Regions from separate parts of the Bacillus pfraonensis genome, predicted to be linked through region 2. Evidence: riboswitches for the same ligand, from Rfam matches in the RefSeq annotation. Region 2 holds a riboswitch; each other region holds the start of a gene.
What was found. Region 2 has a riboswitch for lysine ahead of KFD70_RS02535 (aspartate kinase). Riboswitches for the same ligand answer to the same signal wherever they lie in the genome.

Region 1 (4,273 bases), on a different contig from region 2:
CCCACTCTAATACTTGCAGTGCTCCTTTTGTTTCACCTTCTTCAGAAAAAGAAATGAAGTCCTCTTTCCATGTTTCATACGTCAGCATGTTTTTTCCCCCTGTAACGCAAAAAGGCGGTTTTAACCTAATACAATAGGTTAAAACCGCCTCTAGTTTTTCTAGTCAGCGCTTTTTACTTTAAGCGTACTTTTTCACTTTTTTCAAGCTGAATCACTTTTCCATCTTGCACAACAATTGTAATAGAACCATATTTCATATCCGCAAGCATCGTTTGAATCTTTTCAGCTACTTCGTCAAAATGTCCACGCACTCCCACGAACAGCCCCCCTTTTTATTCATAAAAAAAATCTTTCCCATTTCGAAAAGACTGTTCGGTAATATATTTTACCTTATCTTTCAAAATGGATGCCATTTTGCTGGACTTAGCACCTTGCTCCCATAAGCAGGTTGCTGAGCTTCGTAGGGCCAGTTCCCTCCGCTTCTCTTGATAAGCTTTGTATTTGTATTTTATCATAATTCTGATTTTTTTCAATCCTAGTTTTCCGATATATTTTATATTTTTTATTTTTTTAAAGGAGTTGCCCAGTTCGAACAACTCCTTTTTATTGATTACACAAGCTCTTTTATGCGTATGCGATCGTTCCCAATTATATTTTCATATGTTTCGCGTTCGACAACAACTTGTGACGCCCCGCCTTTTGCAAATACTACAGCCGGTCTGCGAATGCGATTGTAATTATTCGCCATAGAATATCCATATGCTCCTGTACAAGAGATTGCTAACAAATCTCCAGAAGTAACTTGTGGCAGTTCTATATCCCAAATAAGCATATCCCCACTCTCACAACACTTTCCAGCAATTGATACAATCTCTTCGGCATTTTCTCTTCCTCTATTGGCAAGCATTGCCTCATAACGTGCTCCATATAAAGCTGGTCTTAAGTTGTCCGTCATTCCTCCATCAACTGACACATATTTACGAATACCTGGAATATCTTTTACAGCTCCTACTGTATAAATTGTTGTTCCTGCATCTCCGACAATACTACGCCCTGGTTCAATCCAAATTTCAGGGAGTGGATAATTCTTTCTTGTAAATTGTTCCCTCACTGCATTCGTTACAGCATGCACATACGTTTCAAGCGTAAGCGGTGTATCAGACTCTGTGTAGCGAATTCCAAATCCTCCACCAACATTTAATACAGTTACTACATAGCCTGTTTGCTTTCTGATTTCTTCTAAAAAGTTCCGTAATACTTCAATTGCCCGAACAAATCCTGCTGTTTCAAAAATTTGCGATCCAATATGCGAATGAATACCTAACACGTTATAATTTGATTTCTCTAGTGCTACTTGAATCGCCTGCATTGCCTGACCAGTAGAAACTCCAAAACCAAATTTCGAATCATCTTGCCCTGTTGTAATATATTCATGAGTATGCGCCTCTACTCCAGGTGTAACTCGAATTAATATATTTACAATTTTTCCATACCGCTCTGCTAAGTCATGTAATATTTCCATTTCCAAGAAATTATCTACTACAAAACAACCAATACCTGCTCGCAGCGCCATTATAATCTCTTCTTCCGTCTTATTATTACCATGAAAATGAATACGTGATGCTGGAAAACCAGCTTGTAAAGCAGTATATAATTCGCCCCCGGAAACAACATCTAAAGACATATTTTCTTCACGAGCTACTCGGCACATCTCCATGCACAAGAACGCCTTACTTGCATATGCTACTTGGTAAGAGAACCCACTTTCCTGGAATGCACGATGAAATGCGCGACATTTTTCACGAATAGCAGCCTCATCGTATACATAAAGCGGTGTTCCATATTGTTTTGCTAGCTGCGTTGTATCGCATCCTCCAATTTCTAAGTGTCCTTGGTCATTGATTCGGCTTGTGCCGTGTAAATACATTTGAATTCCTCCCTTATTTCCTCTAAAACTTATAACCCCAATCTTCTTCTATTCATTGCAGCACGCTTTTGGATAAACAAAAAACGCGCGGAACAATGTTCACACGCGTTTCTTATTAGGAATCATGTATCATGAAAAAATAAACGAGTTGTTATCTTCTCAAATAAGAAACCGCATCAACATCTCCAAATAGCTCTCCATAAAATAAAATTTTATGACAGTACTACATTTATTCAATGTAGTACCAATATATGAATGAGGTGGTCATTCTTATATTTCGGCAATAGTCCCTTTCAATCTATGATCAAAGATTCCACTAAATCTCCCATAGCTTACTCTTTCCTATCGCGGCCTCTACCTTTGAGAGTAGATGAGGTAAGTCTATTTAATTTTCAAATATCTTATATTGGTATTAACAATACCAAATGAATAAATTATTTGTCAAACAATTTTTTATATTGGTTTTTTACAATTCAATTTCGTATCATTCGGTAAGCGCTTTATATCTATTTTTTTCACAATCCATTCTCCCTCATCATTATTAAATGTGATTCTTATTTTTTCAAATGGAGGAAGTACTTTTCCACCTATACCAGCTTCATATTTTGTCACTTCAATTACTGTTTGAAATAAATATGTACCACTATACATTTTTTTCATGCTCACAATCTTTGGACAATCATATGGTTTTTGTTTCCCATAGTGCTTTTCAATCGCCGTATTTATTTGTGGAAACAAAACAGAATACAGAGCATCTTCTAATAACGGCGCATCATATTGAGCAGCGAAAACTGTAGGGGTGGAAAATAATAAAAAACCACTACATATGAAACAAAATAACTTTTTCATCATAACCTCCGTATCAAAATGCAATATTGTTATTGTCTCCGTTTTCTCTTTTTCTAACCAATTCTTATAAAAACCATCCACAATTCTGTTTTGTTTTCGTATAATAGTACATAAAGATAAACGACAGTTCGTATATATAAAGTGAAACTTCTATCATTAGAAATACAATCACTAGAACCGTCACTTATAGTAGGAGAGGAGTATATTATGCTACAACATTTGTTTCCAAAATTACGATTTGCACTTGTTGCAGTCGTTTTATTATGGATTAAAACATATATTGTGTACAAGCTAGCCTTCGATATTAAAATTGATAGCTTCTTCGAAGAAATGATGCTTTTGTTTAATCCAATTGTTTCATTGCTTTTATTTTTCGGCCTAGCTTTATTAGCATCAAAATATCGAAATCGAATTATTATTGGCATCAGCTTTTTGCTGTCATTTATTTTATTTGGAAACGCGATGTTTTATGGATTTTATAATGACTTTGTCACATTCCCTGTTTTATTCCAAACAAATAACATGGCCGATCTAGGAACAAGTATTAAAGAACTCTTTACGTACAAAACATTACTTCTATTTGCAGATGCTATTATTCTAATGTTTATTTCACGTAAATTCCCAAGTTTTTGTGATAACACTCCGTTATCTCGTGCTGAAAAACGAACCTTTTTCAGTGGTATAACAGCTCTATTAGCATTACAAATTGTTGTTTCTGTCATTTATAAACCACAATTATTCTCACGCTCTTTTGATCGTGAAACTGTTGTGAAAAACCTAGGTTTATATACCTATCATTTATTCGACATTACACTTCAGTCTAAATCTTCTGCAGAGCGTGTTTTTGCAAGCGGAGATGGTTTTTCTGAAATCAAGAACTACGTGAACTCAAAGGATAATAAAGTTGACAAAAATTTATTTGGGGCTGCAAAAGGGAAAAATGTCATTTTAATTTCAATGGAGTCAACACAAAATTTTGTTATCAACAAAAAAATTAATGGAAAAGAAATTACTCCATTTTTAAATCAGTTTATAAAAGATAGTTATTACTTCGATAACTTTTATCATCAAACTGGACAAGGAAAAACATCCGATGCCGAATTTATTGTAGAAAATTCATTCTATCCATTAGATCGTGGCTCTGTATTCTTTACTCATGCAAACAATGAGTACACAGCAACTCCTGAGCAGTTAAAAAAATACGGATACTATTCCGCTGTCTTCCATTCGAATGATAAAGCATTTTGGAATCGGGATATCATGTACCCGGCACTCGGATACGATCGCTACTTTAACTTAAATGATTATACCGGAACAGAACAAATGTCTGTCGGTTGGGGATTGAAAGATAAAGAGTTCTTTGAACAATCGATTTCAAAACTGAAATCTTTACCAAAGCCATTTTATACAAAATTTATTACATTAACAAATCATTTCCCATTTCTTCTAAATCCAGAAGATCAATATATTAATGAGTATAATTCTGAGAGCGGTGTA
Region 2 (4,273 bases):
ATTTTCATTTTTGTTGCTCCTTCGTATGCGGGATAAATTTATAGCCAATTCCTCTCAAATTGACAATGTATGTAGGAGATTTAGGGTTTTCTTCTATTTTTCTACGCAATTTAGAAATATGCATGACGACTGTTTTATCATCACCTATAGAGGTCAGTCCCCATACTTGTTCGTACAATTGTTCAGCAGTAAAAATTCGGTTTGGGTGTGTACATAAGAAAGTAAGTAATTCTAGTTCCTTAGCGGTGCAATGTACAGATTTATCGTTTACTGTTAGCAATCCTTCGCTAGGATATAGAGAAAAGGCTTCGAAATGTAGGTTTAATTTTTCTTCATTGCGCTGTTCTTGTATCATATGTTGTCTACGTAATTGGACGTTAATTCGGGCAGCGACTTCTAAAGGATTAAACGGTTTTGTTATGTAATCATCTCCACCAATTCCTAGTCCTGTTAATTTATCTAAATCGCTAGAACGCGCTGTTACAAATAAAATAGGGGTATTTGTATAGTTTCGAATCTGTCTGCATAGTTCAAATCCATCAATATCAGGTAGCATCACATCGAGTAAGATAATATCGAATGGGCGACTCTTAATAAGGTGTAACGTTTCAGCTCCATTGATAGCTGTTGTTATATGCGTGAAGTTTTCTTTTTTTAGCGTAAGTACTAACATATCTAATATGCCTTGTTCATCATCTACTAAAAGGAGTTTTTCTGTTCTCATTATGGAATCCACCTTTACACGTTTTTCGAACCTGTTAGAAAGATATTTGGAAAATATTTCACATGTAATAGTGTAACATAATACCATTTTGTTAGATAAAAAAATAACAACAAAGAGAGATTCCTTGTTGTTATTTTCATAATCAAATTAATTCATTTGTACCAATGGTTCAATTTTTGCCATAAATGATTGGTGAAGTGCTTCTACGCCATCTACTAAATGAAGGCGATCGATGACAACAGATACTTTAATTTCAGAAGTACTTACCATTTTAATATGAATATTTTCTTCTTTTAGTGTAGAGAACATGCTAGCCGCAACACCTGGATTAGATACCATGCCAGACCCTACAATAGACACTTTAGCTAGGTGATTTTCATATTCTACCGATTCATAATGTAGCGTTTCTTGATTTTGTTCTAATACTTCTAATGTTTCTCTTAAATCACTCGAATGAATAGAGAAGGATAAGTGTACAGTACCTTCATTGGTAATGCTTTGAATAATAATATCAACATTAATATGAGCGTTAGCTAATGTAGAGAAAACAGTTGAAAGCGATCCTTGTTCTAATCCTTTCATTGTTACACGTGTGATGTTATCTTCAAATGCAATACCTTTTACGATTGATTGTTGTTCCATGTTACATTCTCCCCTTACAATTGTTCCGTTTTCTTGTTCCATACTTGAACGAACTTCTAAAACGACGTTATGATTTTTTGCAAATTCAACAGCACGTGGATGCAGTACACCAGCTCCAAGATTTGCGAGTTCTAACATTTCATCATAAGAAATTTCATCTAATTTATATGCGTCTTTTACAACGCGTGGATCAGTTGTGTAAACGCCTGTGACGTCTGTATAAATATCACATTTTTTCGCTTTAAGCGCAGCTGCTAATGCGACAGCAGTTGTATCAGAACCACCGCGGCCAAGTGTAGTAATTTCGTTCTCTCCACTTAATCCTTGGAAGCCAGCAACGATTACAATTGTTCCTTCTTGTAAATAAGATTGAATACGTTCTGTGTTAATATTAGTGATCCTTGCGCTTCCGTGTACAGATTCAGTTGTAATACCAGCTTGCCAGCCTGTTAGTGAAATAGCATGATATCCTTTTGCTTGCAATGCCATTGTTAATAAGGAAATTGTTACTTGTTCGCCAGTTGTTAGGAGCATGTCCATTTCGCGTTTACTTGGATTTTCAGTAATAGCCGTAGCAAGTGCAACAAGCTCATCTGTGCTTTTGCCCATTGCAGAAACAACTGTAACAACGCCGTTTCCTCGTTCATATTCTTCAATAATTAAATTTGCTACATGTTGAATGCGCTGAATACTTCCGACAGAAGTACCACCGAATTTTTGAACAATCGTTTCCATTACAAATTCCTTCTTTCGTCCATTTTTATTCATTAATCAGGAAAGGCGTAAAAAACATATAAGAGAGATGTATAAGTCCCTAAATATTCCTGTAGTTACCGGAAAGAAAAACAAAAAACACCATCTCAAATAGGTGAGGATGGTGCTGTTACAGGAAAAAGGAAACAGAAAAAGGAGCTAATAAAAAAACCGCCAAAAAAGGAATATCATAATAAAGCATGATATCTCTTTTTTGTAGATAGCTCTTCATACATACACGTCTGTATATATGACAGTTCTGTTTCTATTCGAAAACAGCCCCAATTGATAAATGCAGAGAAATTTATCAATTTCGGCAACGATTCCTTTTTTCTAAACTCATCGACATCTCTGTGTCTCCTTTAGAATACTTATAAGCGTTGCAACCTCTATCTCACGTTTTGGGCGAGAGTGTTTGGTTTATGAAGTTATTTGGTAACATTTGTTTTATAATAATTAAAATATTATAGGAAATCAAGTGCTTTATAAAAATTTTGAAAATTAAATCTATTTATAAAATGAAAGAATTATTTGAAAAATATAGATGAAATCATATTTTACATATAAATTAGTATATAGAGGGATTGGAGGGAGAGAGGATGAAGAGACAGAAACCGATTTATGTTCAAACAGAAATAGAAACATCAATGGAGGAACTATGGAAGTATACGCAAGATCCAATGTTACATGCAGAGTGGGATGCGCGGTTTACTGAAATATCATATTTAGAGAGAAAAGAAGATGAACCACAACGTTTTTTATACAAAACAAAAATTGGTTTTGGACTCGAAATAGCTGGTGAAGGAGAAGTGGTAGGGGAATTACAAAAGGAAACAGGAGAAAGGATATCTTCGCTAAAATTTTGGACAGGCAGTAAACTTTCATTGATAAAAATAGGAAGGGGCTATTGGAAGTATACACCGAATGGGAAAAATATTTGCTTTGAAACGCAGTATGATTATGATACGAGGTTTGGCGGTGTAGGGAGAATTATAGATTCATATATATTTCGGCCACTATTAGGGTGGGCGACAGCATGGAGCTTTGATGCTTTAAAATTATGGTTAGAAAAAGGGTTTCATCCCAGCTTGCTAATAAGGAAATCGATTACGTATTGGTTTATTTGTTTTATATTTTCTTTTGTATGGGTGTATCAAGGGCTTGTGCCAAAAGTATTATTTAATCATCCAGAAGAGGTACGGATGCTTTCTGTACTTATTGGTTCGAACGAAAATAGCATTTTTGCTCTTGAAATAATTGGGTTTTTAGAGATAGGATTCGGGATCATATGGTTGTTGCCATTTCAAAAACAGAAGTTATTGCTGCTACACATTATTATTTTAATTGGTTTAACCATTGCAGCAGGATTCACAAATATCTTGAGTTTTATCCAACCATTTAACCCTATTACCTTAAATTTTATATTAATTGGATTATCAGTTATTGGTTATATGAACAGTGATGATTTACCAAGAGCGAAAAATTGTAAGAGAAAAAGGAAGGGGTAAATGCGTGACTAACATCTATGAACGATTATTAGGAGAATCTTATCAGCAGCTACATCCAAAATTACAAAAACGTTATGCAATTACGGAAAACAATCCTTTTATAGGTGAAGGGAAAATGGATGAAATTGATGAAGGATCGTTTCTTGTTAAAATATTTTTACGAGTTGCATCGAAATTTCACATGTTTTTTTCAGAAAGAGGAAAAGAGGTACCGTTTACGATACATAATACTGCTGAAAAGGATGCGAAAGGAACTATCTTTGTAAGGTGGAATAGGATGTTTCTGTTTGGCAACAAAAAACGTTACTTCAATGCTGTTATGTACTTGGATACGAAGCAGAATGAAATTATTGATTACTTTGGTGAACCGCATTTGCTTGTATCAACACTTGCATTTTATGTGGATAAAGAAGGAGCAATGCATATCTCATCAAAAAAACAATGGTTTTACGTATTTAGGAAGAAAATACCACTACCAAAATTTTTATATGGAGAGGCGAAAATTACAGAGAGCTATGATGATGTGTTAAATCGTTACAAAATTCATGTTCAAGTACGAAATCCATTGTTTGGGCCGCTTTTCTCTTATAAGGGAACGTTTATAGAAGGGGATTAAAATCGATGAAAAATATAGTTGTTGGACTTA
Region 3 (4,273 bases), on a different contig from region 2:
ATTATGGGTAACGCTGTTATCTTTAAACCAGCAACACAAGGTGCAATTAGCGGTATTAAAATGGTAGAAGCACTTCATAAAGCTGGTCTTCCAAAAGGACTTGTAAACGTAGCAACTGGACGCGGTTCTGTAATTGGTGACTACTTAGTAGAACATCCTGGCATCAATATGGTATCGTTCACAGGTGGTACAAATACGGGTAAACACTTAGCGAAAAAAGCTGCGATGATTCCACTTGTATTAGAACTTGGCGGCAAAGACCCTGGCATCGTACGTGAAGATGCTGATTTACAAGAAGCTGCAAAACATATCGTAAGCGGTGCATTCTCTTACTCTGGTCAACGTTGTACTGCAATCAAGCGCGTACTTGTACATGAAAATGTAGCAGACGAACTTGTTAGCTTATTAAAAGATCATGTAGCTGCATTAACTGTTGGTTCTCCAGAACAAGACAGCACAATCGTGCCATTAATCGATGATAAATCTGCTGATTTCGTTCAAGGTTTAGTTGACGATGCGGTAGAAAAAGGCGCAACAATCGTTATCGGTAACAAGCGCGAGCGTAACTTAATTTACCCAACATTAATTGACAATGTAACAGAGGATATGAAAGTTGCTTGGGAAGAGCCATTCGGTCCAATCCTTCCAATCATCCGCGTTTCTTCTGATGAGCAGGCAATTGAAATTGCGAACAAATCAGATTTCGGCTTACAAGCAAGTGTCTTCACAAAAGACATTAATAAAGCATTTGCAATTGCAAACAAAATCGAAACTGGTTCTGTTCAAATTAACGGACGTACAGAGCGTGGCCCTGACCACTTCCCATTCATCGGCGTAAAAGGTTCTGGTATGGGAGCACAAGGTATTCGTAAGAGCCTTGAGTCTATGACACGTGAAAAAGTAACTGTATTAAACTTAATGTAACATTTTAGAAGCTAATCTACGGCTGTAGATTAGCTTCTTTTTATATAAAGTGAAACTTTAATCAGCCCTCACCAATCGGGCTTTTACGGGCAGTTGATCTCCCACCTATCTTCCTCGTTTCCCTCTGAATCTTGAGGTGGGGGTCTTACTGCCCGTTAATGCGGGATAAATACAAATTGAAAAACCGGGAAAAAACCATTCTTTTTAGGTGGGAAGAGAGCGTCCGGCCATAGGTAGAGGCGGTCAGTGTCTTTTTGGGTCCCATGCCAGGTGAGAACAAAAAGAGAAAGCGAGTGGATATATATGTTAGAAAATCAAGTGATATATATTCTTTCATTCCCCTATTCACTTATCTCACATGCTTTAGGATCACTGTTCATTAACCAATCCATTACATTCTCAAATACAGTTACAGAATCATTATTATGCTTTTCTTTATTCAAATTAGACACAATCTCAAAAATACTTTTTATATTCTCTTCAATACTAACTGCATCTACAAAATGGACTACATTAGGAGAAACAGTATGCATATATTGAAAATACTGCTTTTGTGGTTCTATAAGACTTAGATGTTTTTCGAAGTTACTTCGTCTTCGGGTAGTATCATTTTCTTTCCTTTTTCTTAATTCTGTTTCGCTTGTAGAAAGATGAATGTAGACATCCGGAAATCCTATATGTTTTCGTTTCATTTGATTTACATAAAACTCTTTCAAAAACGGTAAAGTTTGTGGGAATTCCCCCTGATAAATCCAGTTATACCAAATGGGCTGAAAAATATCTCCATCAAATAGAACTACATCATACGATTTTAGTTTTTCTTGTGCGATTTGCCATCTTTCAACTTGCCTTTCGAGATACCAATTTTCCAGTTCAGGATTAGGGCGCTGAAATAAGAAATTCACTTCTGGAATCACATAAGCATTGTACAATTCCGCAATATTTCTACACGTTGCCGTTTTACCAATACCACTTGCACCCTCCAAACAAATTAACGTCATATCAAACCTCCGTTCTTCTTTATAAAATAATATTTAAACATTACACTTCATAAATTTAACACAACTATCGACAAGCTTTTTCAAAAGAACCTATTTCGAAAAAGCTCCCTCTTCTAATAATAACAAAGTCTTCTCCATAGTCTGACTATTACTATATCCATTGACGTATAAAAATTCATTTGTTACCCTTAAATACGTAAATTTAATACATAAATCCTCATTCGTATCTCGGTGAGGTAGAGGTTGCAGTCATTAAGAGTATCATTTCGGGAGATGTAGTGGCATCGATGAACGAATGGGAAAGGAATGGTTGCCGAAGTAAGAAATGTCCACCATGCATTCTTGCTGGGTCTGCTACTTAATAAGTGCAGAACTGTCACAAACAATTTGTTTGTGGAGAGCTATCGAGAGGTATGTCGTGGGTTTCCTATAAGATAGAAAGCACGTAGCGACAATGACACGTGCTTTTTTTGTTTTGTATGAAGCTTACCTTACTTCCTTTTTGGAAGACATACATATCTCCTCGCTTGACTTGGTTATACTAACTTTGGAGGTATTTTTTATGCAACAGAAAAAATGGGGCTTTTGGGTACTGACAGCATTTGTTGTCGGCAATATGGTTGGCGCTGGTATTTTCATGGTGCCAAGTACATTAGCACAAACAGCAAGCCCTCTCGGTGTTACTTTAGCTTGGTTAACAACAGGGTTCGGTGTTTTAATGCTAGCTCTTGTTTTCGGTAATTTAGCAATTCGTCGTCCTGATTTAACAACAGGACCACAAAGTCACGCATATGCCTTATTTTCATCACCAAAAAAGAAAAAAATGGCTGGATTCAGCATGGTTTGGGGCTACTGGGTCGCAAACTGGGCAAGTAATGTTGCTATTATTACATCTTTTGCAGGTTATTTATCACTCTTCTTCCCGATTATGAAAGATACACGTCTCTTATTTTCAATTGGTACTTTCGATGTGGAAGTTGGAAAGCTCATTACATTCTCCATCTGTTCTTTCTTATTATGGGGAACACATATGATTTTAACAAACGGTGTAAACGGAGCTGGGAAATTAAACTTTTTAGCGACAACAACGAAGGTAACAGGATTCCTTCTCTTCATCGTTGTTACTTTGTTTGCATTTCAAGCTTCAAAATTTGGACAATGGTACACACCAGTGATTGATAAAGAAGGCGTGTCACACGGACTGCTTTCACAAGTAAATTTAGCTGCACTTACAACACTTTGGGCATTTATCGGTATTGAATCAGCTGTTCTTTTGTCAAACCGTGCGAAATCTCCAAAAACGGTAAAACATGCAACTGTTGCTGGCTTATTAATAACTGTTGCCATTTATTTAGGAATTACCATTTTAACAATGGGTGTTCTTCATATGGATAAACTACAAGCGTCTGAACGTCCATTAGCTGACGCATTAAATGCTGCAATGGGTCATGGCGGCGGAAAACTAATGGCGCTCCTTGCTCTTACTTCCCTATTCGGCTCGATCTTAGGCTGGATTTTATTAAGCTCAGAAGTGCCGTATCAAGCAGCAAAAGAAGGCTTCTTCCCTTCCTTCTTTGCAAAAACAAACAAAAAAGGAAGTCCGATTTATTCATTAAGACTGACAAATATTATGTCGCAAGTCTTCCTATTCTCAACATTATCAGGGACAATTGCTGAAGCTTATACATTCGTTATTACCGTCTCAACTTTAGCTTACTTAATCCCTTATCTCGTTTCACCGATCTTCCAATTAAAACTGGTCGTAACTGGTGAAACATATAAAAATGAAATGGGTTCACGAATTATGGATGGTATCGTCGCAGTCATTGCGCTTTGCTATGCACTATGGGTTATTAAAACTGGCTCCTCAGATATAAAAACATTCCTTCTTGGAATTGGCTTATTCGTAATTGGCTTTGCCTTTTACCCATTAATGAATCGTGATCAGAAACGAAATAAAAAAAATAAAAACGAACAAGTTGCTTAAAGCAATTTGTTCGTTTTTTATTTTGATGCACGAAAGAAACCTTTATAATAGATGATAGAGGTGAAAAACATGTCAATTGAAACACTGTGGAACGATCGTTTTCAAAAACATCTTCAAAACAGCATGATGTATTTTTTCCGGATGATTAGTGGTTTATTATATAGCTTCATCTTTATCTCATGTATCGGTGCGTATTATTACGCCAAGTTTTTAAAAACCTATCCTTCTAAAGGAATCGCATTATTAATCATTATAACTGTGCTTACAATCATGATAACGAGATGTAAAATCCGCACGTTTATCCAAAAGCCCGATGCTATCTATTTACTGGCACTTGAAGAGAAATTAACATCTTATTTCA

Region 1: it holds a riboswitch for lysine, as region 2 does, so the genes downstream of both, lysA (diaminopimelate decarboxylase) here and KFD70_RS02535 (aspartate kinase) in region 2, are expected to answer to the same signal.
Region 3: it holds a riboswitch for lysine, as region 2 does, so the genes downstream of both, KFD70_RS06530 (amino acid permease) here and KFD70_RS02535 (aspartate kinase) in region 2, are expected to answer to the same signal.

The regions. Positions count from the first base shown of each region.
Region 1 covers NZ_JAHCDO010000011.1:182,432-186,704, reverse strand. The annotation lists gene KFD70_RS12975 (phosphoadenylyl-sulfate reductase) at 1-88, opposite strand, end outside; gene KFD70_RS12970 (YezD family protein) at 174-317, opposite strand; SAM riboswitch class I at 388-495, opposite strand; gene lysA (diaminopimelate decarboxylase) at 611-1,927, opposite strand; lysine riboswitch at 2,110-2,292, opposite strand; gene KFD70_RS12960 (DUF3888 domain-containing protein) at 2,381-2,776, opposite strand; gene KFD70_RS12955 (LTA synthase family protein) at 2,984-4,273, shown strand, end outside.
Region 2 covers NZ_JAHCDO010000002.1:248,243-252,515, forward strand. The annotation lists gene KFD70_RS02525 (sensor histidine kinase) at 1-8, opposite strand, end outside; gene KFD70_RS02530 (response regulator transcription factor) at 5-724, opposite strand; gene KFD70_RS02535 (aspartate kinase) at 872-2,101, opposite strand; lysine riboswitch at 2,333-2,519, opposite strand; gene KFD70_RS02540 (DoxX-like family protein) at 2,719-3,627, shown strand; gene KFD70_RS02545 (DUF4166 domain-containing protein) at 3,632-4,243, shown strand; gene KFD70_RS02550 (YndJ family protein) at 4,249-4,273, shown strand, end outside.
Region 3 covers NZ_JAHCDO010000005.1:35,562-39,834, reverse strand. The annotation lists gene gapN (NADP-dependent glyceraldehyde-3-phosphate dehydrogenase) at 1-924, shown strand, start outside; gene KFD70_RS06535 (AAA family ATPase) at 1,266-1,925, opposite strand; lysine riboswitch at 2,155-2,337, shown strand; gene KFD70_RS06530 (amino acid permease) at 2,488-3,912, shown strand; gene KFD70_RS06525 (ABC transporter permease) at 3,982-4,273, shown strand, end outside.